DNA from 3 places in the Anaerobacillus sp. 63XJN7_4_ISO-PGPR-S23-413 genome. Region 1 is predicted to be linked to each of the others. Evidence: a T-box and tRNA genes for the amino acid it is inferred to sense, from the RefSeq annotation. Region 1 holds a T-box; the other regions hold tRNA genes.
What was found. A T-box is a leader RNA that pairs with one kind of tRNA and senses whether it is charged. The one in region 1 lies ahead of serS (serine--tRNA ligase), so its partner is inferred to be a tRNA-Ser.
Positions count from the first base shown of each region.

Region 2: it has a tRNA-Ser gene. The T-box ahead of serS (serine--tRNA ligase) is inferred to sense a tRNA for this amino acid. The anticodon was not compared.
Region 3: it has a tRNA-Ser gene. The T-box ahead of serS (serine--tRNA ligase) is inferred to sense a tRNA for this amino acid. The anticodon was not compared.

Region 1 is NZ_CM149688.1:17,974-25,826, forward strand. Features, by position in the region: gene AC0VYO_RS00070 (D-alanyl-D-alanine carboxypeptidase family protein) at 1-981, shown strand, start outside; gene pdxS (pyridoxal 5'-phosphate synthase lyase subunit PdxS) at 1,169-2,056, shown strand; gene pdxT (pyridoxal 5'-phosphate synthase glutaminase subunit PdxT) at 2,129-2,722, shown strand; T-box leader at 2,789-2,993, shown strand; gene serS (serine--tRNA ligase) at 3,091-4,365, shown strand; tRNA gene AC0VYO_RS00090 (tRNA-Ser) at 4,579-4,671, shown strand; gene AC0VYO_RS00095 (deoxynucleoside kinase) at 4,807-5,475, opposite strand; gene AC0VYO_RS00100 (deoxynucleoside kinase) at 5,472-6,113, opposite strand; gene AC0VYO_RS00105 (cation:proton antiporter) at 6,296-7,492, shown strand; gene hppD (4-hydroxyphenylpyruvate dioxygenase) at 7,708-7,853, shown strand, end outside.
Region 2 is NZ_CM149688.1:2,738,009-2,745,861, forward strand. Features, by position in the region: gene AC0VYO_RS14500 (peptidoglycan D,D-transpeptidase FtsI family protein) at 196-2,217, opposite strand; gene AC0VYO_RS14505 (MFS transporter) at 2,330-3,574, opposite strand; gene AC0VYO_RS14510 (hypothetical protein) at 3,676-3,966, shown strand; gene AC0VYO_RS14515 (superoxide dismutase) at 4,015-4,626, opposite strand; tRNA gene AC0VYO_RS14520 (tRNA-Phe) at 4,897-4,972, opposite strand; tRNA gene AC0VYO_RS14525 (tRNA-Met) at 5,193-5,269, opposite strand; tRNA gene AC0VYO_RS14530 (tRNA-Ser) at 5,326-5,418, opposite strand; tRNA gene AC0VYO_RS14535 (tRNA-Ile) at 5,429-5,505, opposite strand; tRNA gene AC0VYO_RS14540 (tRNA-His) at 5,518-5,593, opposite strand; tRNA gene AC0VYO_RS14545 (tRNA-Met) at 5,616-5,692, opposite strand; tRNA gene AC0VYO_RS14550 (tRNA-Asn) at 5,696-5,770, opposite strand; gene AC0VYO_RS14555 (DUF456 domain-containing protein) at 5,905-6,387, opposite strand; gene AC0VYO_RS14560 (Na/Pi cotransporter family protein) at 6,489-7,853, opposite strand, start outside.
Region 3 is NZ_CM149688.1:1,975,542-1,983,394, reverse strand. Features, by position in the region: gene AC0VYO_RS10760 (thymidylate synthase) at 1-669, opposite strand, end outside; gene AC0VYO_RS10755 (Hsp20/alpha crystallin family protein) at 820-1,263, shown strand; gene trxB (thioredoxin-disulfide reductase) at 1,298-2,239, opposite strand; gene AC0VYO_RS10745 (YuzB family protein) at 2,432-2,668, shown strand; gene AC0VYO_RS10740 (hypothetical protein) at 2,861-3,088, opposite strand; gene AC0VYO_RS10735 (YpjP family protein) at 3,142-3,765, opposite strand; gene AC0VYO_RS10730 (transporter) at 4,110-4,436, opposite strand; tRNA gene AC0VYO_RS10725 (tRNA-Glu) at 4,562-4,636, opposite strand; tRNA gene AC0VYO_RS10720 (tRNA-Gly) at 4,644-4,717, opposite strand; tRNA gene AC0VYO_RS10715 (tRNA-Ser) at 4,723-4,815, opposite strand; tRNA gene AC0VYO_RS10710 (tRNA-Ala) at 4,835-4,910, opposite strand; tRNA gene AC0VYO_RS10705 (tRNA-Arg) at 4,915-4,991, opposite strand; tRNA gene AC0VYO_RS10700 (tRNA-Leu) at 5,000-5,084, opposite strand; tRNA gene AC0VYO_RS10695 (tRNA-Thr) at 5,090-5,165, opposite strand; tRNA gene AC0VYO_RS10690 (tRNA-Val) at 5,195-5,270, opposite strand; gene AC0VYO_RS10685 (hypothetical protein) at 5,468-5,623, opposite strand; gene AC0VYO_RS10680 (NRDE family protein) at 5,752-6,507, opposite strand; gene trhO (oxygen-dependent tRNA uridine(34) hydroxylase TrhO) at 6,566-7,468, opposite strand; gene kapB (kinase-associated lipoprotein KapB) at 7,568-7,853, opposite strand, start outside.

The sequences.
Region 1 (7,853 bases):
GAATTATATGAAGCAATGGCCATTTATTCGGCAAATGCTGCCACAATGGCGCTGGCTGAGCACGTTGCTGGAACAGAAGCGAAGTTTGTCGAAATGATGAATGCAAAAGCAAAAGAAATGGGTATGAAGGAATACAAGTTTGTTAATAGTTCAGGGCTGAACAACAAAGATCTACTTGGTAATCATCCTGCTGGAGACCCTGATGAAGAGAACATGATGTCCGCTCGTTCAACTGGACTTCTTGCTTATAACCTTCTTAAAGATTTTCCTGAAGTAATAGAAACCACTAGTACTCCAGAAAAGAAATTCCGCGAAGGTACAGATGATGAAATTACAATGAAGAACTGGAACTGGCTTCTTCCTTCACTTGTATATGCTAATAAATATAAAGTAGAAGGCATAGATGGTCTCAAGACCGGCTCTACAGACCTTGCTGGTTTTGCTTTTACAGGAACAGCTAAACAAGGTGATATGCGATTAATTTCTGTTGTTATGAAAACTGATTCGTATGAAGCTCGTTTTGAAGAAACAGCTAAGCTTCTGAACTATGGATTTGCTCAATTCCAGTCCCAAACAATTGTTACTAAAGGTGATAAAGCTGATGGTAATTCCACGGTTAAAGTTGTCAAAGGTAAGGAGAAAGAAGTTGGGGTCGCTGCAGGAGAATCTTTCAATGCAGTAACAGTGACGAATACGAAAGAACCATTTAAACTAAGCTATGAATACGATCAATCTCTTCTAACAGAAGATGGAGAACTAACTGCACCAATTAAAGAAGGCGATCAAGTTGGAAAAGTCGTCTTAAAATCAACCGGTGAAGACTTCGGTTACATAACAGGTGACAAGGGTTCTTCAGTACCTCTTGTAGCAACTGAATCTGTTGAAAAAGCAGGTTGGTTTACACTTACTATGCGAGCGATTGGTGGCTTCTTCTCTGGTGTATGGACTAGCGTAGCAGATGCTGTGAAAGGTCTGTTTTAATTAATAATATCAAGTATACTTGGAAAAAATACTCTTCGATGCGTTCATCGAGGAGTATTTTTCTAAATCTTTTATGAAATCACTGCACATGTGATAGGACAAGTCATGAAAAAATGTTACAATAAAAGCGTTTGATAGATGTCGTGTAACAAAGACGTTTCTAAGTATAGATATGGGAGGAATATAGATGAATCAACAAACAGGTACAGATCGTGTAAAACGTGGTATGGCTGAAATGCAAAAGGGCGGCGTGATTATGGACGTTGTCAATGCAGAGCAAGCTAAGATTGCAGAAGAAGCTGGTGCAGTAGCAGTAATGGCACTAGAACGAGTGCCATCTGATATTCGTGCAGCAGGCGGCGTAGCGCGTATGGCTGACCCTACAATCGTAGAGGACGTTGTGAATGCCGTATCGATTCCAGTAATGGCAAAATGCCGTATTGGTCATATTGTAGAAGCACGCGTTCTTGAATCAATGGGCGTTGACTACATTGATGAAAGTGAAGTTCTTACTCCAGTTGACGAAGAATTCCACCTTGATAAGCGCAAGTACACTGTTCCGTTTGTATGTGGAGCGCGTAACCTTGGTGAAGCACTGCGCCGCGTAGGTGAAGGTGCTGCAATGCTTCGTACGAAAGGTGAACCAGGAACAGGAAACGTTGTTGAAGCTGTACGTCATCAGCGTCTTATTCAATCCCAAATTCGTAAAATTTCAAGCATGTCTGAAGACGAACTGATGACTGAAGCGAAAAACCTTCAGGCGCCATTTGAGCTTCTTCTTCAAATTAAAGAGCTTGGACGTCTTCCGGTTGTTAACTTTGCTGCTGGTGGCATCGCAACTCCTGCAGATGCAGCACTAATGATGGAGCTTGGTTCTGACGGCGTCTTCGTTGGATCTGGAATTTTCAAATCGGATAATCCTGAGAAATTTGCTAAAGCTATTGTGGAAGCAACAACTCACTATCAGGATTATGAATTGATCGCGAATATTTCTAAGAACCTTGGTATCGCAATGCCAGGTATTGAAATTTCTTCACTTAAGCCATCAGACCGTATGCAAGAGCGCGGCTGGTAAAACATTGATTCCCCACCTGTGCAACATAAGGTGGGGTTCTTACTTAGATAAAGAGAAGGAGTCGAGAGAAGCATGGTGAGAGTTGGGGTCCTTGGACTGCAAGGTGCAATCCGAGAACACGTGAAAGCACTTGAAACAAAAGAAGCAGAAATCATTGTTGTGAAACGAGTAGAACAACTTAAGGATTTAGATGGCCTCGTACTACCTGGTGGAGAGAGTACGACAATGCGTCGATTAATTGATCAATATGGATTTTTAGAGCCACTTAAAGCTTTTGCAGCTGAGAAGCCTATTTTCGGGACATGTGCTGGGCTAATTCTGCTTTCAAAGCATATTGAAGGAGTAGACGGATCGCATATTGGTGTTATGGATGTAAAAGCAAAAAGAAATGCATTCGGACGTCAGCGCGAAAGCTTTGAAGCGCCATTACCTGTTAAAGGATTAGAAGATGACTTTATCGGTGTCTTCATTCGAGCTCCGTATATCGAAGAAGTTGGAGAAGATGTTGAAGTGCTTGCTACGTTTAATGAAAAAATCGTAGCTGCACGTCATGGACGTTTTCTTGCGTGTGCCTTCCATCCAGAACTAACAGATGATGATCGCATGCATCAGATGTTTATTGATATGGTTTTGGAGTTTAAGAAAGAAGGACTTGCAACAGAGTAATTTTTCGTGTAAATTATTACGTACCAAGAAGAAGAGAATTCTTTTTCTGCATAAGACGAATGATAAACGAAAACGTTGACGGGAATTAGTAATAGATGTTCAATGCCAAGAGAGTCGATGTGTGGTGCGAATCGATCATTGAACCCTGTGAATCCATCCTTGAGTAGAATGCTGAATGAAGTAGGCTTTCTCGGAGCAGACCGTTATTCTGTTAAGAGGCAGACAATCGTCTGCAATCAGGGTGGCAACGCGGGTAGCTCTCGTCCCTTTATAGGGGACGGGGGCTTTTTTGTATTTAAATACACGTCTCTACACCACTATCCCTTCCGTTAATTCGTTTATTGTTCATTAAAAAAGGAGGAAAAAGCATGATCGATTTAAAGTATTTGCGTAAGAATTTTGAAGAAGTAAAAGTAAAGCTATCTAAGCGTGGGGAAGATCTAGTAGGTCTTGATCGTTTTGAAGAGCTTGACCAGCGAAGAAGAGACCTTATCGCTGAAACGGAACAGTTAAAAGGACAGCGGAATGAAGCTTCTAAAAACGTGGCAGCATTTAAACGTGAGAAGAAAGATGCTGATCACCTTATTAAAGAAATGCGTGAAGTTGGCGATAAGATTAAAACAATGGATGAAGAGCTTCGCAATGTTGAGACAGAGCTTGAGCAAATTCTTCTTCAAATTCCAAACATTCCGCATGACAGTGTACCTGTTGGTGAGACGGAAGACGATAATATCGAAATCCGTACGTGGGGAGAGAAAAATGATTTTGCTTTTGAAGCGAAGCCACACTGGGACATCGCAACTGATCTAAATATTATTAACTTTGAACGTGCTGCAAAAGTAACGGGTAGTCGCTTCGCATTCTATAAAGGTGTTGGAGCTCGTCTTGAACGTTCATTGATTAACTTTATGATGGACTTACATGAATCAGAGCATGGCTATGAAGAGATTCTGCCTCCTTACCTTGTGAACCGTGAGAGCATGACTGGGACTGGTCAGTTACCTAAATTTGAAGAAGATGCGTTCAAAATTAGGGAAGAAGACTATTTCTTAATTCCGACAGCGGAAGTTCCTGTTACAAATTTTCATCGTGATGAAATTATGGACGGAGAAGATCTTCCACTTGCTTACACCGCATATAGTGCTTGCTTCCGTTCTGAAGCTGGTTCTGCTGGTCGTGATACACGTGGGCTGATTCGTCAGCATCAGTTTAACAAAGTAGAGCTTGTTCGCTTCGTTAAGCCTGAAGATTCTTATGATGAACTTGAAAAGCTGACTGGCCACGCAGAGAAAGTGTTACAGCTGTTGAACCTGCCTTACCGCGTGATGAGCATGTGTACAGGTGATCTTGGATTTACAGCAGCAAAGAAATACGATATTGAAGTTTGGATTCCAAGCTATGGCACATATCGTGAAATTTCTTCTTGCAGTAACTTTGAAGACTTCCAGGCACGTCGCGCAGGTATTCGCTTCCGTCGAGAAAAGAACGGTAAGCCAGAATTCCTTCATACGTTAAACGGATCTGGTCTTGCAATCGGAAGAACAGTTGCTGCAATCTTAGAGAACTATCAACAAGAAGATGGCTCTGTAATTGTTCCTGAAGTTCTGCGTCCATACATGGGTGGTCGTGAAATCATTAAATAGAAAATGATAAAGAGCAGAGGCATCTCTGCTCTTTATTTTTAGGATATAATCGTGTATAGTAAGGGGTGTTGATTTTCGGCGCGGTTTAACTGAAATGATCAACATAAGTAAGTAATTCAAATTCTTTTAAAAAAGTTTTGAGATATCGTTGACATTATTATAAGACGATGATATTATATTACTTGTCGCAGTTAGTTAATAACTTCTTCACACGGAGGAATACCCAAGTCTGGCTGAAGGGATCGGTCTTGAAAACCGACAGGGGCTTAGTCGCCCGCGGGGGTTCGAATCCCTCTTCCTCCTCCATTTACTAATTAATAACCAACGCGCATATAATGTGGAGATTATATTTCGACCGCTGTCATCGCCGACAGCGGTTTTTTCTATGTACTCATATTTTACGATAAGAAAAAAGCTATCCAACGGATAGCTTTTTTTAGATTATCTACTTAAAGAAGGGATTTGTTGAAATTTCTGTTCAATACGCTTTAAGATAAGTTCAACAGAGGATGGGTCGTTAACTAGATCATACTCATTGATATTTAAGCGGAGAATTGGACAGGCATTGAAACTGTCAATCCAATTTGTATAGCGCTCATACATTTCTTCCCAATAAGCAGTTGGCGTTTGCTGCTCCATCGGACGGCCACGCTCTTTAATGCGATCAACGACATCATCAAATGATCCTTCAAGATAGATCATTAAATCAGGATGGGGGAAGAAAGGCGTCATCACCATAGACTGAAACAGATTCGTGTAAGTATCATAGTCAACAGCTGACATTGTTCCTTTTTCATAATGCATTTTTGCAAAGATGCCTGTATCTTCATAAATGGAACGATCCTGAACAAATCCTCCACCATATTCAAACATTCTCTTCTGTTCTTTAAAGCGCTCAGCAAGGAAATAAATTTGCAAGTGAAAGCTCCAACGTGAGAAGTCATTATAGAATTTCTCTAAATATGGATTGTTATCTACTTTTTCAAGAGAAGTCCTAAATTGTAAGGCGTTAGCAAGTGAGCTCGTAATGGTAGACTTCCCGACGCCTACCGTACCAGCGATTGTAATGACGGCATCCTGTGGGATGTTGTATTTTTCTCTGAGATTCATTTAACAGGGTCTCCTTCTTTCAATGTTTTTTCGAGGGATTGGAAGATGGTGTGTAAATCATCTTGATTGGACACAAAATCCATCTCATCACCATTGAAACGGAGCACGGGAATATCAGGATGATGTGCTTCAAATTCTTGCATAAACCGTTCATAGTCAGATGAAAGACGCTCAAGGTAAGCGGGATCGATGCTTTTTTCAATCTGTCTTCCACGTTGTGAAATACGGTTAAGCAGCGTTTCAAGGCTAGCATTTAAATAGATAATGACGTTCGGTTCGGGCATTCCTTCGGTTAGAATGTCATAAATCTTCATATATTTAGAAAAGTGCTTGTCACTAAGTGTCTGTTGGGCAAATATCTTATTCTTAAAGATGTGGTAATCGGAAATAACGGGAAGCTGTTTTGATAAATGATGCTTCTCCATTTCCTCTAACTGTTTGTATCGATGGCTGAGAAAAAACATCTCGGTTTGGAAGCTCCACTCTTCAATGTTGTCGTAAAACTTACCGAGAAAGGGATTCTCTTCTACGATTTCTTGAAAAAGTTCAAATTGATAATGAGCAGCAATCGCTCGAGATAGGGAGGTCTTTCCAACTCCGATGGGGCCTTCGACGGCAATAAATGGGGTCTGGTTCATACGTATCCTCCTCCGTCGTTTCCTATAGCAGACCTTGCTTATCTTTGAATAGACAAAGATTATTGTAGCATACACCACGAACTGTTGACAGGGTTAAAGGAAGCAAGTTAGAGGTAAATAAAGCCTGCCTGTTTGAAGCCTAAATGGAGTAGGGAATGACACTAATACAAAGGAGTGAAATCATGGATTCTAATCAGATCTTAATTTTACTGTTCATCGGTTATTTAGTTTATACGATTGATAAAAAGCAAAAAAACTTCCCTGCACCACTGGTCTTATTAGGTTTAGGAATAGGACTTTCTTTTCTTCCGTTCTTCAGCTCCGTACATATAACGAAAGACATTATCTTTGAATGGTTTCTACCTGCTCTTCTTTTTATTTCTGCGTATCAGTTTCCGTTTGCTCATCTAAAAAAGCACGCGGGTATTATTGCCGCATTAAGCACGCTGGGATTACTATTGAGTGCTCTCCTCCTCGGTAGTTTATTATTTATTATAAGCGGGCCGTTCCTTTCATTATCATTTGTTGGGGCTTTATTAATTGCTTCTATTCTTACACCCACTGATCCCGTCTCTGTGGTCTCGATTTTAAAGCAGGCTTCAAAAGATCCAAAAATAGCAGATGTGGTCGAAGGTGAATCGATGGTGAACGATGGTACGAGTATCGTTCTTTTTACAGTGTTCGCTGGCATGTATCTTGGTGATGAGAGCTTTTCTATTAGCTCGTTTATTTATGACTTTGCTCTTGTGTCAATTGGAGGAATTGCGATCGGAGCGATATTTAGTTGGATTGTCTGTCGAGCCATTTCTTTTACACACCAGCGACAATATCAGGTGATGCTAAGTATCGTGCTCGCTTATGGAAGTTTTTATGTAGCAGAAAATCTTGGTGTGTCAGGAGTTCTCTCCGTCGTTGCAGCTGGAATCATGCTTTCATATGAACTTGATGGCTTTATTAAAGAATCACACTATAGAGAATACCTTAACAGCTTCTGGGAAGTTGTTGAGCCAAGTATTCTCGCATTGATTTTTTTATTAATAGGGATTGAATCAACAAACTATCTTGATTTTAACTACTGGGTATTTGCAGGATTGATCTTTCTCGCATCTGTAGTTGTTCGTTTCCTTGTGCTTGCAGGTATTATTAAATCATTTACAGCCTGGCGTAATGAATTTAATTGGAAAGACATTTCGCTTGTTACCTGGTCCGGCATACGGGGAACGATGTCGGTTGCACTTCTTCTAAGTTTGGAATCTGAGTATGGTTCAGGAGATAGTACACTTATCTCTCTCACGTTTGGGGCTGTGCTGCTATCTCTTGTTTTTCAAAGCGTGACGATCTATCCGATGTCTAGTTATTTTGAGAAAAAAGCGAAATGACCTGTGGTGTATGCGAATTCTGCGATATTTTAGTTTTTCCGCGATAACTGCATTTATTTCCGCGATATAGAGAAGGCGCCGTTTCTAAACGCTCGTCTTCGCTTTTCATTTACTGCGTTATGGCTTTAGTATATGTTCTTGAAATGTTTGGGAAAAAACTATACGTTTAAGCTGAGTGACAAACTATATTTGGAGGGATGATTGTGCAGGAGCAAATGATGAATCAAAATCAACAGGAAACGGCTGATTTTTTCCCGGTGCGTGATGTGGATTATTTGGAGATTTATGTTGGAAATGCGAAACAGGCTAGTCACTATTTTTGTAAGGCGTTTGGATTTACGCCGGTAGCTTATTCAGGGCT
Region 2 (7,853 bases), 1.5 Mb from region 1:
TATTAATGTCGTATAAACCGAATGTAAAGAGATTGTAAATGCGTGTCGGAAAACGTTTTAATTAGTCTTTTTGGGGCATACCTTACTTTTGCAATGCATTCAGCCTATCACTTCACCTCAATCTGACAGATATTATTCATTAATTTGTCCTTAAACAATAAAAAAAACCGCTTTTCAGCGGTTTTTCATGAAATGCTATTCTGTTTCTTTTTTGTTAGCCTCAATAGGTTTCTTCGCTTCATCTTTTAAATCAAAATAAGCATCTAGAACGCGTCCACCTATTTTTTTATTAACATATCCTGAAGAAGAATCATTTACTTCTGGAACTACTACAGAAAAGGCTACTTCGGGATTATCATAAGGTGCATAGCCAACAAGGGTCAAATTATATCCATCTCCGATTTGCGCTGTTCCAGTCTTCCCAGCAGCTTGATAATCATCACTTTGGAAATAAGGATAATGTGTACCTGCGGTTCCATTTGCCGTATTCATAACCATCCACATCCCCTTTTGGACATGTGTCACTTCTTCTTCACTCATTTTAATTTTGTTTAACACCTCTGGAGTGTTTTGGAAAAGAATAGTATTTGATAGACCATCTTTTTCAGAAGGTTCATGAACTTCTTTTAATATGTGTGGCTCAATACGATAGCCGCCATTTGCGATTGTAGAGGTATACTGAGCCATTTGCATTGGTGTATACGTATCATACTGTCCAATTGCAAAATCGAGAATTTTACCAAATTCATTCACACCTCCGTTTAATCCTGCACTTTCACCAGGGAGATCAACCCCGGTTTTAACGCCTAGACCAAACTGAGAGAATGACTCTTTTAGCTCATCGTAAGCTGAAGGGTCATAACTACTACTTTCGTACGGAGCATAGTCATAGTCAGCCATCTTCATCGCGATTTTCCACATATATACGTTTGAAGATCTTTGTAAAGCAACTAGGTCTGATATAGGCCCCATTGCATTAGCCGTATATGAAGATTTTTTACCTTCGTCCTTAAAGTATAAAACTTCATCCACAAGCGTCGTATTCGGGTTAATAACACCATACTGATAACCTGTTAAAACAGTTGCTCCTTTAACAGTCGATCCCATTGCGTAGGAGTCACCGATCACTCCAAACGTTCGGTCTTTAAACTCTCCGTTGCTATATTCCTTACCAGCAAGAGAAAGAATTTCACCTGTTTTGGGATCCATCATGACTACATAGCCTCGTGTTGCCCCATATTGTCTTGCATCACGAAGCTCTTCATCGAGAATTTTCTCGACTTCCTTTTGAAGATCGATGTCTAATGAGAGGACCAAATCGTTTCCTCTTTGTCCTTCAATTACTTTCGGTTCACCAATTGGCTCTCCTGATTTGTCGGTCACGTAGGTTTGCTTTTCTTTTTGACCTTTTAAGTACTCTTCATATTCTTTCTCGAGATAGCTAATCCCCACTTTGTCATTTCTTTCGTAATCTCTCAAACCATAATAATCTAACTCATCTTTAGGGATTGGTCCGACCCTTCCGAAAATTGTTTGAAGAGTATTTCCATAAGGATATTCTCGAGTTGCGTCTGCTTGAATTTCTATTCCAGGTAGTGAACCAAGGTTTTCACTTACTTTAGCTATTTCATCTTCAGTTAAACCAATCTTAATTGTTTGAGATGATAAAGCGTACCCAGTATCCATCGCCCTTTTGATAGCAGCTACCTCAAGCTCTTGTGGATCGTTCTTAATCTCTTCTAAATCATCATCATTAATCCGTTCAATTTGGAGTTGATAAGCTTCACTCGACTCAAGTTCTTCCCACTCTTTTTCCGTTAGCTTTGCCTTCGCTTTTTCCGGATTCGTTACAATCCAATAATCTTTAAGATCTCGATCAATGACATCATCTGTATCTTTTTCAATATACCCAGCTAATTTCTGAGCTAATTCAAGCCTCTCAGCTTGCTTAGTATTCTGCGTTCGGATATATGTAAGCGCAAATTCAGGGTTATTATCAACCAGAACTCGCCCATAACGGTCATACATTTTCCCACGAGGTGCTGTTGATTCTGCTGTAACATTCTCAGTTTGCTCAGAAACACGCTCGTATTCTTCACCGTTTACAATCTGTATAACGCCCAGTCGAAGAATTAATGTAGAAAACAAAAGGAATACAGATAAAAATAATATATTTAGCCTTAAAGGCACATGATTTTTCTTTTTCTTCGTGTTCACGATAGACTCCCTTCCCTTAAACAAATATAGACACCTGTTCCAGACAGGTGTCTCTGCTCTCTCTTCTACTTACTATACTTAGTGATATAAAAAAAGTAAAGGGTCTAATGAGCTATTGTACGGTGTCAGGAGAAGGGTTTGGGGGATGGGGAGCTTGAAGTTTTCTTACAAATAAGTAAATAAACGAATGGCCAGCACCAACAATTAATAATAAAATCGGAATGCTCGTTTCATCGTCGAATAACGCTACTGTTATTAAGAATAAAAGAACGGAAACAATTCGTCCTAAGTTTAAGTACACCTCTCGAACGACAATGTACTCAATCCGCATTTCAGCTGCATTCCAAGCCTTACCGATCACATCGTACGTAAGCGAAATGTAGGGGACAAGTAAAAGTGGATAAGCAAGAGAAATACAAACACCATACATTAACAACCGGGCAAACGTTAGGTCGGATACAAGTAAAAAAACCGAAGCGTAAAGAATAAGTCCGCCATATAAAATAGCCTTCTTACGATATCGCGGTTTAATCAATCTCGTCGCCAAATAATAGGCTAAAAACGATACTCCTGAATTAACAAGTCCAAAAGTACCAATTGCAAGCTCACTTTCCGTCGTAATAAAAACTAGGACAACGATAATGAAAATAAAGGTACCTTCTCTTATACCTTGAAAAAAATGCGCGTGTAAAATGTTAAGCCAATCTGTATTCGCTTTTCTTTCTTGAAAAACACGTGTAAATGAAAAAGTCCCTTTGGCAGAACGACGTTCGAGAAAGAAACTTAAGATTACAGCTGCGAAAAACAAAGCAAGTGAGACGGCAAATATTACTTTGTACCCCGTGAATGCTTCTAGACTTGAAATAATAACACCAGCAAATATTGGCCCAATCATCCCAGCGAAAGATGTAAGTAAACCAAGGAATCCATTAAAGAAATCCCTTGTGTCCGGTTCTGTAATTTCGAATGTTAGCACATTAAATGCAAGCCAATAAAAGCCAAACCCTATTCCGAGTAAAGCGCCCAGTAAGATAAGCAAATGACTAGCGTTCTGACCAAGAAAAAGCACTGTTATATAGAAAAGAGCGAGAAAAATCACTCCAATCCGCAATACAATAACTCTATCCATTTTTTTAGCCCATCTACCTGCGAGAATAAAGGTAAGCGGCTGACTTATAACCGCAGCAAGGTTGTATATACCTATATCCGCAAAATCACCAGACTGCTTCCACAAGTAAACATTTACGAACGTATTTGAGAGCGCAATACTCAGCGCGTATAAACCACCGATTGTAAGTAATAACAACAAATCTTTTGTTACCTCTATCTCACCAATCATATGTTTTATAACTTTCATAACAAACTCCCCTTTTTTCATCCACCCTTATTTTGACTTAAATTCTGTTCGTTATGCGGATGAAACAAAAAGGATAAACTGTTTTTGAAAGGGGACTGGGTATGTATTACTTTCTATATCGGACAGACTACATTACTGAAGACAGTCAAATCCAACTACTTCAAAGCGTTCAACATCTTATAGGAGATGATGAACACTCGTTCTTTATTAATAGGATGAGGCACTATCTTCAAATCCAATATCGAAATGATCTCATCTCTTTAACCATCACAGATCATCAAGTTCTGATTTGTACACCTCATGATTTTGAAACTGGCTGTGATTTTACAGATTTTATAATAAATTTCATGCTACACCATTTAGGAACAATTTATACCTTAATCGAACCATAATAGAAAAACCCCCAACATAAATGTCGGGGGTTTTGAAAGCTTGGTAAATTATTTAGCTGCTTCGTAACGCTTTGCAACTTCATCCCAGTTAACTACATTCCAGAATGCAGCGATATAATCAGGACGTTTGTTTTGATACTTAAGATAATAAGCATGCTCCCAAACATCTAGCCCAAGAATTGGTGTAACACCTTCCATTACTGGAGTATCTTGGTTTGGAGTGCTTGTTACTTCAAGTTCTCCACCTTTTACTACTAGCCAAGCCCAACCTGAGCCAAAACGACCAGCTGCAGCATTAGCAAATTCTTCTTTGAAGCTTTCAAAGCTACCAAATTTCTTTTTAAGTGCTTCGCTTAGATCACCTGATGGTTCGCCGCCACCGTTAGGGCTTAGCAATTGCCAGAAAAGTGAGTGGTTAGCGTGCCCGCCACCATTGTTTCGAACAGCAGTGCGAATGCCTTCAGGAAGTGCGTCAAGGTTGCCAAGAAGATCTTCAAGGCTCTTAGATGCATGCTCCTCATGACCTTCTAGTGCACCATTTAATTTTGTTACATATGCGTTATGGTGCTTGTCGTGGTGGATCTTCATTGTTTCTTCGTCGATGTGTGGTTCTAGTGCATTGTAGTCGTAAGGTAGTTCTGGTAGTTCAAATTTAGCCATTGTGAATCTCCTCCTTAAATATAGTATGTAACTTGCTGTTAGGGTAGCGTTAGCCACCACTTGAACATGATGTCGTCACAAGTTTACACTAGCAGAATTGTCATGCGTTTTCAAATAATAAACCTTTGAATTTCCGCAACACAGATAAAGTTTCCCCTCAGTATATGGAATTAAACATCTTAAAGAAAAAAATCGGGAATTAACAGCGTAATAACATACATAAAACATAAAAAAACTCGTCATTAATTGACGAGTGGGATCTTTATTGAGTGGTGGCTCCGGACGGAATCGAACCGCCGACACGAGGATTTTCAGTCCTCTGCTCTACCGACTGAGCTACAGAGCCAAATCATGTTATCAGTATTAATTTTAATTAGTATGTAGTTTGCATTTACATTAAAAGTAATTTGGCCTTGCTATGAGCTTAGGTAGCCCCTAGGGCACTCCGATCAAATTCTAACAAAGAAGTATGTTCGACGTAGTAAGAATTTCATTTTGGTTGCACCAATGGCACTCCAATTAAATTCTGACGAAGAAGTATGTTCGACGTAGTAAGAATTTCATTTTGGTTGCGGGGGCAGGATTTGAACCTGCGACCTTTGGGTTATGAGCCCAACGAGCTACCGAACTGCTCCACCCCGCGATGATGTAAAAGAACTTAATTTGCATCCATTTTTTAGAAAGCTAACTTTTAGAAAATGGAGGAGGAAGAGGGATTCGAACCCCCGCGGGCGACTAAGCCCCTGTCGGTTTTCAAGACCGATCCCTTCAGCCAGACTTGGGTATTCCTCCGATATGCATTTGGTGGACCCTGCAGGACTCGAACCTGCGACCGGACGGTTATGAGCCGTCAGCTCTAACCAGCTGAGCTAAGGGTCCTTATGTAATAAGTGGGGCGGCTGATGGGAATTGAACCCACGAATGCCGGAATCACAATCCGGTGCGTTAACCACTTCGCCACAACCGCCATGTTGTATCGTTGAAATATATGGTAGCGGCGGAGGGGATCGAACCCCCGACCTCACGGGTATGAACCGTACGCTCTAGCCAGCTGAGCTACACCGCCATATGGCTCCACAGGTAGGATTCGAACCTACGACCGATCGGTTAACAGCCGATAGCTCTACCACTGAGCTACTGTGGAATATTTCTTAACGACAAGAACTAATATATCATATGGATAAAGAAAGCGTCAATAAGTTTTTCATATTTAATTGAATTAATCTTAATTTCAATTATGAAAATACTATATCACGCTTTCATTTTGTCATCAAGAACTTATAGGACATACACTAGGAACACAACCACCATAATCGTTTGGAGTAATCCTTTCATAACAGCTCCACCAAGAAAACCAAGCAATGAACCTACACCTACTTGAACAGATTCTTTAAAAGCTTTTCGATGAATAACTAGTTCAGCTAAGATAGCCCCGATAAATGGTCCAAGGATGATCCCTGCAAACGGAATGACAAATGGGCCAACAAGTAAACCAATTGTACTCCCCCATATCGCCGCCTTTGACCCTCCATACTTCTTCACGCCAAATAAATTACTAGCATAGTCCGCAACAAATAATAGCATCGTCAGCAGAACTTCAACAATCCAAAAGGAAATAGTCATTGAACTAAAATCAAAAAACACCCCATACAGGATAAACCCAACATAAATAAATAGTACGGCTGGAATAATTGGATAAATCAATCCCACAAATGCAATGATGAATGACGCAATGATCAGGCACCATAATAGAATATCCACGCTTTTAACCTCCCTTCAACTTGACTCTATTTTAGCGGAGATGTCACTTTTCTTCTATATAATGATAAAAAGAAGCAGAGGCATCCCTCTGCTTCCCACATTTATTCTTCTCCAATGACGGCTTCTGCAATATTCACCGCATGGTCACCAATACGCTCAAGGTTACTGATGATATCAACAAAAACAATTCCAGCACTTCCAGTACATTCACCCTCATTTAGACGAAGGATATGCTGCTTACGAAGCGTTCTTTCCATTTTGTCGATCTTATCTTCTAGCTTAACAACTTCCTGCGCCTTAGCTACATCCCATTTATCAAGTGCATCAAAGGCTTCATTGAGTGCAGAAAGAGTCAGATTAAACATTTCATCAAGGTCTTTCATAGCAACGTCAGTCATCTTCACTTTATTGCTTATTTGATAATCAACCAACTCAACAATATTCTCCATATGATCGCCAATACGCTCGATATCACGAACTGAGTCCATTAGCATACCGTGTCGTGTCGACTCATCTCCAGACAGAGAAGTTGCTGATAATTGGATAAGGTAATCTGTAATTTTATTATCCAGGTTGTTAATAGCTTCTTCATACTGAGCGGTTTTTTCAGCGCTCTTCTGACTCTTAGATGTTAAATAATTTGATGCTTCTTTAACACCCTTATAAGCAAATCCGCTCATTCGAATCACTTCTTCTTTAGCTTGTCCTAATGCAACAGATGGAGAGCGTTCGATAAATACTGGATCAAGGTGTTTTGGCTTATATTCAATCGTTGCATCATCACCAGGAATAATTTTTGTAACGAGATAGGCAAGTCCGGCAATGAATGGGAACTGGATAACAGTATTTGTAATGTTAAAGATCCCGTGTCCGAATGCAATCGTCATTTCCGGTGTTAAGTTTAATGCATCTCTTAAGTATTCAATAAACGGCGTATAGGCGAATAAGAATATTAGGAAAAGCGCCGTTCCAATTAAATTGAAAATAACGTGAGTCAGTGCTGTACGTCTAGCGGCAACGGATGCACCGATAGAAGCAAGAACTGCGGTAATCGTTGTACCGATATTATCTCCAAACAGAACTGGTAATGCAGCTTGAATATCCATTGCGTTCTGTGAATAAAGACCTTGCAATACACCAATTGTCGCACTGGAACTTTGTACAATGACAGTAAATACTGTACCGATCACAACGCCTAACAGTGGGTTCGAGCTCATGCTTACTGTTAATTCTTGGAAAGCCTCAAGGCTACGAAGTGGTTTCATTCCCGTACTCATTAATTCAAGTCCAAAGAACAACGCACCAAATCCGAAGACGATTTGACCAGCGTAGTTAATTTTCTTGTTTTTAAAGAAGAAAATTAACAAAGAACCGATGGCTATAATTGGAAGTGCGTAATCTTTAATAGGAAAACCAATAATAAATGCTGTAACAGTTGTACCAATGTTCGCACCCATTACAACGCC
Region 3 (7,853 bases), 2.0 Mb from region 1:
TTCACGAGTGAGCTGAAGGTTGACCTGCTCAATATGATTGTTATAAATATGCGCATCACCTAGCGTATGAATAAATTCACCTGGCTCTAAATCACACACCTGCGCCATCATCATCGTGAGAAGCGCGTAGGATGCGATATTGAAAGGCACCCCAAGGAACACATCAGCAGAACGTTGATAAAGCTGACAAGAAAGCTTACCATCAGCAACGTAAAACTGGAAAAGACAGTGACATGGAGGTAAAGCCATATTATCGACTTCTGAAGGGTTCCATGCTGTTACAATCATTCTTCTTGAATTCGGGTTAGTTTTAATTTGCTCAACTACTTTTGCAATTTGATCAACGGTTGATCCGTCCGCGCCCGTCCACGAGCGCCATTGATGACCATAAACTGGACCAAGCTCACCATCTTCATCAGCCCATTCATTCCAGATGCGCACACCATTATCCTGAAGATACTTTACATTGGTGTCTCCATTTAAAAACCAAAGAAGCTCATGAATAATTGATCTTAAGTGAAGTTTTTTGGTAGTTAAAGCTGGAAAACCTTCTTGTAAATCAAACCTCATTTGATGTCCAAATACACTGACCGTCCCCGTGCCTGTCCGATCAGATTTCTTAGTTCCGTTATGTAAAATTTCTTCGCATAGCTGCAAATAAGTCTTCATCGTACTCCTCCTTCAATTCTCTAATGATCATTGTAACATGAAGAAAGATGAGAAGTAACTTGCGAATTGTATGTAAAAAACAGCCAAAAAGCACATTTTCCTTGGGCAAACATACTGTATAACAGAAATGTTGGAAAGGATGAAATAACCATGGCGAAAGGCGATAAATTGCCCAAACTGTTTCAAGACCCTGCTATTCAAAATTGGATGAACACCTTTGATGATTTCTTTAAAGAGCCATTTGCGAATCTTCTACCAGCTCAGTCGTTTCGGGTTGATCTTTATGAAACGGAGGATGCATTTATTGTTGAAGCAGAGTTACCTGGTATCACAAAGGAGCAAATTAAAGTGGAACCACTTGGAGATGGTCTTCGGATTTCCATTGAATCTAAAGAATTTCATGAGTCACGAAACGATAAACAAAAATATTACAAACAAGAACGGTCCTATTCAAGTACTAGTCGCACCATTAAGCTTCCCTTTCACTTTTCCATGAAAAATGTGAAAGGAAAATACGAAAATGGTGTTCTAGAAATTAAAATACCCAAATCTGATCGCATACGTACCGATTCGAATTATATTAACATCGACTAAAAAAGCGCAGGGCCAAGGCCTGCGCTTTTTCTTCTTACATACTCCAGTCTATAAAGGCGTTTCCTTCAAGGAACCGCTCACAATCCATAGCCGCCATACACCCTGTGCCTGCTGCTGTGATCGCTTGACGGTAAGTGAAATCCTGTACATCTCCACATGCAAATACACCAGGGACATTCGTTTTTGTCGTTCCTGGTTCTACTTGAACGTAACCTTTATCATCCATATTAATTTTACCCGCGAGAAAATCAGTGTTTGGACGATGGCCAATCGCAACAAATATGCCATCTGTCTTAACGAACTCCTCTTCTCCCGTATCACTATTCTTTACTTTAATACCGCTCACTTTATTGTTTTCTGCTACAACCTCTAGCGGGGAAGCATTCAGCTTCCAGCTAATTTTATCATTAGAGCGAGCACGCTCCTGCATAATTTTTGATGCGCGAAGTTCTTTCCTCCTGTGAAGAACAGTAACTTCTGAAGCGAATTTCGTTAAGAAAGTCGCTTCTTCCATAGCTGAGTCTCCTCCACCAATCACAACGATTTTTTTACCACGGAAGAAAAAGCCGTCACACGTTGCACATGTACTCACACCTCGACCCATATTCTCTGATTCTCCTGGTATACCTAGAAGCTTTGCTGAAGCACCAGTCGAAATCAAAACAGACTCCGCCATAATATCCCCGAGAGTATCTGTTTTTAATTTAAAGGGACGCTCATTAAAATCAATATCCTTCACCCATCCTCGCTCAATTGTAGCGCCGAACCTAAGCGCCTGCTTCTTCATATTTTCCATCAATTCTGGACCGAGAACGCCATCTGGAAAACCGGGAAAGTTCTCAACATCTGTTGTTAACGTAAGCTGACCACCAGGTTCCGGTCCCTCAATGACGAGCGGCTCCATATTAGCCCTCGCAAGATAAATGGCTGCTGTTAAACCCGCTGGTCCTGTTCCTACAATAACTGCTTTATGCATAATGACCCTCCTCTATCGACTTCATTATGTTATTTTTCCTAATTATATAGAAATAAACCCTTCTCTTACAAATTATATGGGTATCCATCAATTTGTTTCTTGATCTTATGCAAATGGTTGTTCATTTTCACACCTTCTTGATAGAATAGAAACAGTCTTGTAATAGTAAGGAAAACCCGAGGTGAATAAAAGATGAATCCAATAGTTGAATTCTGCATGAGCAATCTTTCGAGCGGTTCACATAAAGCAATGGAAAAACTAGAAAAAGATACAGATCTTGATGTGCTCGAATATTCTTGTCTTGGTCACTGCACACTTTGTAGCCAGGATATTTACTGTCTCGTTAACGGCGAGCGCGTTACTGCCGAAACGCCCGATGAGCTAGTTGATAACGTCTACCAGTTCATCGAAGAAAATCCGATGTTTTAACCGAATTTGGACATACTAATAAGTGAATCCAATTAGAGGAGGAGCTTACATGAAAAATCGAAACGCGTATGATCCGAAAGTCGGTGTGCAAGGTGAAAAAGAAGGCGAAGACGCTCTTCTTATGAATAAAAAAAGAGGCCCGCAAAATGCGCGCCCTAAAAAAAAGTAAAAGCCGCTTTATGCGGCTTTTTATTATGCTATGCGAAACCGAAAAGTAAACCAGAAGTCTTCATTGAGTGAGGTGCCGGTAGCAATAATATGCTGCTCTCCTTCATCATCAAGCGTAATCCAGCTATGATGCTCATCTTTATAAACTGGATAGAAATGACCTTCCTTAAATAATTTACGATTCAATACACTTTCTGAGCCGGTTAAAGGCTCTTCTTCGAAAACATCTCTAATACATTGTACAAGTTCCATCTATGTTGTGATCCTCCCTTAATCTCCAACCAAAAACACCCCGCGCACCTCTCTTACGAGAGCCACTTAGGCGGAGTGTTTTTATCCCAATAAATCTTACCTACTTCATAATGTTCTTCAAAATCATCATTCGCTGCATGGTAATGAAAATTAAACCAATAGCCATCTTGTGGGGGATGATCTCTTCTCACATGAAAACGCAATAAGTCTTCCCCACTCTGTTGATTATATACATGAAGAATACGTTCTCCGTATCCACCAGAAGGGTTGTCTGTCAAACGAAGTGACCTTAATGTATCCTCATCCAGATTTTCCACTGAGGTAGCGATCGCTTCTGTCATTTTAGGTACAATTGCATCTCGATACTCGTTACCGACTCGAGTTGAGATCGTTTCACCGAATTTTGTTAGCCCGAGTTGCTCGGATTGATTGCTTGCATAGCTTACAAAATGCGTCAGGAGTTCAGAAGAAGAAGCGTCCTGAGCTATGATGGGCCAATCATACTGATCAACAAGAGGCTCTATCGCCTTATCAGGCTCGTCCCTCGGCTCAATAAGAAGATGGTTTTCTTCTTGATAATTTTCTGATGACTCTGTTTTGTCATCTGCTAGATATCCAGTAGGAACCACAGTTCCAAGTGTAATAACAGCAACAAATGCTACAAATAACTTTCTCATCCAAAGAGGGAATTTCATTATGTGCACCTGACTTTCGAAGATCAATAGTTAGTATTATTCTCGCATGATCTTCTCAAAAAAGCCAGAAGTTTAGACGATTTTTCATTAATTTTCATTTGGCTATGGTAACGAAGCTTTTCATTCAAAAAGGCTCTTTTTTAAAAGATTGTTGCTTTCGAAACAATTGTTGAATTAAACACTAAACTTCGCTGATTGGAGCGGAAGGATGCTAACCGCCTGCCCCGCGAAAAACGAGCATCCCTGAGCGAAAATTCACCCACTATAGCAACAATGTCTACGAAAGAGCCTTTAAAAAAGAGCGCTTCATGTAAGCGCTCCATCTATTAACAAGTAAACATATCAATTCTTCTCAAACTTATGCCTGTATACACCCACCTTCTACCGGTCCAGCGAAACCCTGAAACAGAAGTACGCCCTACATAAACTGGCCAAAACCAAAATGAATTGCCGCCTCTCATCCAAATATAAGTAAACCGATACATACACCTTCTAATGGATCCCGGATCTACAGCAAATGTTCCAGCTTGTGCTGACTGTGGTCTAGGAGGCGGTGATGCTGGTGGGCTCGATGTTGGAGCTACGGGTTGCTGACGGTAGGCATCTGTGTTGTCATAATGATAAGCAATGTGCTCATGTTCTTCATAATACATTCGGTCCATCCCCTCTCTTATACAGTCACTGTATGCTGTATTCTGATGAGACGTACCGAATTGAAAACAACAAAAAAAGCATCTCTTTGAGTATGCTTGAGTCAAAAAGTCTATGGAAATTTAGTTGGTGACCCGTACGGGAATCGAACCCGTGATACCGCCGTGAAAGGGCGGTGTCTTAACCGCTTGACCAACGGGCCAAAAAAATGGAGCGGGTGATGGGGATCGAACCCACGACATCAGCTTGGAAGGCTGAGGTTTTACCACTAAACTACACCCGCAAAGATGGAGGAGGAAGAGGGATTCGAACCCCCGCGGGCGACTAAGCCCCTGTCGGTTTTCAAGACCGATCCCTTCAGCCAGACTTGGGTATTCCTCCAAAAACATGAAAATATATATGGTGGAGCCTAGCGGGATCGAACCGCTGACCTCCTGCGTGCAAGGCAGGCGCTCTCCCAGCTGAGCTAAGGCCCCAATATGGTGCGCCCGAGAGAAGTCGAATCCCTAACCTTCTGATCCGTAGTCAGACGCTCTATCCAATTGAGCTACGGGCGCATATTCTATGGTGCGGGTGAAGGGACTTGAACCCCCACGTCGTAAGACACTAGATCCTAAGTCTAGCGCGTCTGCCAATTCCGCCACACCCGCATGTGTGGTGCCGGCCAGAGGACTTGAACCCCCAACCTACTGATTACAAGTCAGTTGCTCTACCAATTGAGCTAGGCCGGCATAATTTAATGAAAGTCATCAAAAATAAATGGTGGAGGATGACGGGCTCGAACCGCCGACCCTCTGCTTGTAAGGCAGATGCTCTCCCAGCTGAGCTAATCCTCCATTAAACAGCGACTTCATTATTATACAATAACTTCTTTTGCCTCGTCAACACTTTTTTTAATGTATTTTTTCAAGGACAAGACCTATCTTATCACCGACCCCAAAAAAACACAACCCTTTTTCACAAAAAAATTATTCCCCATAGTTAAGCACTCCATTTTTGACATAGAAAAAAAGCAGGGAGCGCTCTCCCCTGCTTATACTGGCGTTTGAATAAGTGGTTTTTTCTTTTTATTTTGGCGGAGTATTGGTCTTTTTTTAGTCACCATTTCAGAATCATATTTTCGGTACTCTTTCATGTCGGTTGATTCCCGCAAAAGCTGATCTTCAACATAGTGACGCTTTCTTTTCAAAAAAACCCCTCCTCATAAGTAATAATTCTCAATACCCTATTTTTCTGTTGTTAAACCCGAATCTTTTTCACCATCGATCTATCGGCAAAAGTTACAGGTAACACATAATTTATTCACTTAGAGCGCAATTATGCTTCATCCAGATTAAATTGGTAATAATTTTCCTGATCTTCTCCTGACCTCTCAACAAAAGTAACTTCTCCATTTTGTGAAACCATAATAACAGTTTGCGCCCTCGTTCCGTAATGATCCGACTTAATAAAAACGGGTGAAAGCATCCTTTCCCATTCAATCGGCACGCCTGTCTGTGGTAATAAATAATCAGGTGCAGGCTCAGCATGAGAAAGCATTTCAAAAAGACGATTTTGATCGAGGTTCTTTTCTGCACTTAAATAGTGTTTCAATTCTTCTTTAAGCTGCTCAACCTTTGGCCAGCTCGTATTCAGTAAGTGATTACTTACAGCGTGAACACCGTTCTCTAGTTTTGAAATTTGATCCTGCCGGTTTGAATAATAATAAAGGCTCTTAAAATCTCCTATGATTAAATTAAATCCATTGTACTGATCTTTCTTTTGTCGAACCATTTCTAGGTATGATAATGGGGATTGATGATCACGTAAGTAATCGGCCGTTAGATCACCCCTTGATAGACTTTTAGGCTGCTCATTCGCTTCTCGATAATTCGTAAGGGCTGCAATTCTTCCGTTTGTTGTAACCCCTAGCCATGTTCCCATAGCCTTTAAATCACGCCCCGCAAGTAGTTCTGGTACATCTTCCCAATAGTTCGCAGGTTTTGTTGGACGCTCGTAGAATTCATCTCGGTTGGCTACGAGTATAAATGGGTATGTAGGATGAACATTTTGAGCTACAGCAATTAAGCACATCTTAACGCGCCTCCTCTCTCGTTTCACTGTAAGAAAAAACGCAGCGTTAGCCGCTGCGTTACGATTGGATCATACGAACTTCTTCTTCACATGCAGAAGAACAATAATGGTTATACTCCTCTTTGCAAGAATCACAGACGATGTGAAGCTTGTCACACTGTACATTAGCACAATTGATATAAGTATCTGCTGGCTCCTCACAATGATAGCATTTCCCTACAACTGTATCTTCATCGGTACGGTTTACATTAACAGCAAGACGATCATCAAATACAAAGCACTTGCCATCAAAATATTTCCCCTGTACCTCCGGGTCTTTACCATACGTTACAATTCCTCCATGAAGCTGTGAAACGTCGGAAAAACCTTTTTTCATTAAGTAACCAGAAAATTTCTCACAGCGAATTCCACCTGTACAATAAGTTAGTACTTTCTTATCTTTTTGGTCCGAAAGATTTTGTTCAATCCAGTCTGGAAGATCACGAAAAGCCTTTATATCAGGACGAATTGCATTGCGAAAATGACCAATATCGTACTCATAATCATTTCTTGCATCGATAACAATTACATCATCATCTTCTAATGCTTCCATAAATTCCTTTGGCTCAAGATAATTCCCGGTTATTTCTTTCGGGTTTACATCTTCCTCAAGCTTTAGTGAAACAATTTCTTCGCGCGGACGTACGTGCATCTTTTTAAAGGCATGACCTTCTGCTTCATCAATTTTGAAAGCCATATCACGAAAGCGTTCATCTGCTTTTAGTTCGTCCATGTAGCGCTCAGTATCCTCAACGGTTCCTGAAACCGTTCCATTAATGCCCTCTTTGCCTACAAGGACTCGACCTTTTAAATTGAGTGATTGACAATACTTAAGATGCTTTCGAGCAAAATAATCCGGATCTTCTATTTCTACATATTGATAATATAACAGCACTTGATATGCTGAAGCTTCTGATTGCAAATCAAAAACCACCCTTTACGTCTTCTTCAATCAAGCTCTAATCCAAGAGCCTAAATCAATACTATATCTTACCGGATTCGAAGTCTGATGTAAAGAAGATTACCTTGATGGGAAGTAGTCGTCTTTAAGCTTTTCGATTTCGATAAGAGATGCTTCGGCCCATCTTCCGCCTTCGTGCTTGAGCTCTGCGGATTGTGTTTCAAGCGCTTCCTTGAGTGAATCATGATAATCAGGAATATTTCCTTCGTAATGATTAATGGCTGACATTGGAACGAGCGCTTTCTCGAATTGGGCTAACGCTTTTCGCTGGTGAAAAAGAGGAACATCGAGCTGTTTGGGATTATGAAGGTCTCCCTGAGTTGGATGCTTGATGACAGCAAGAACT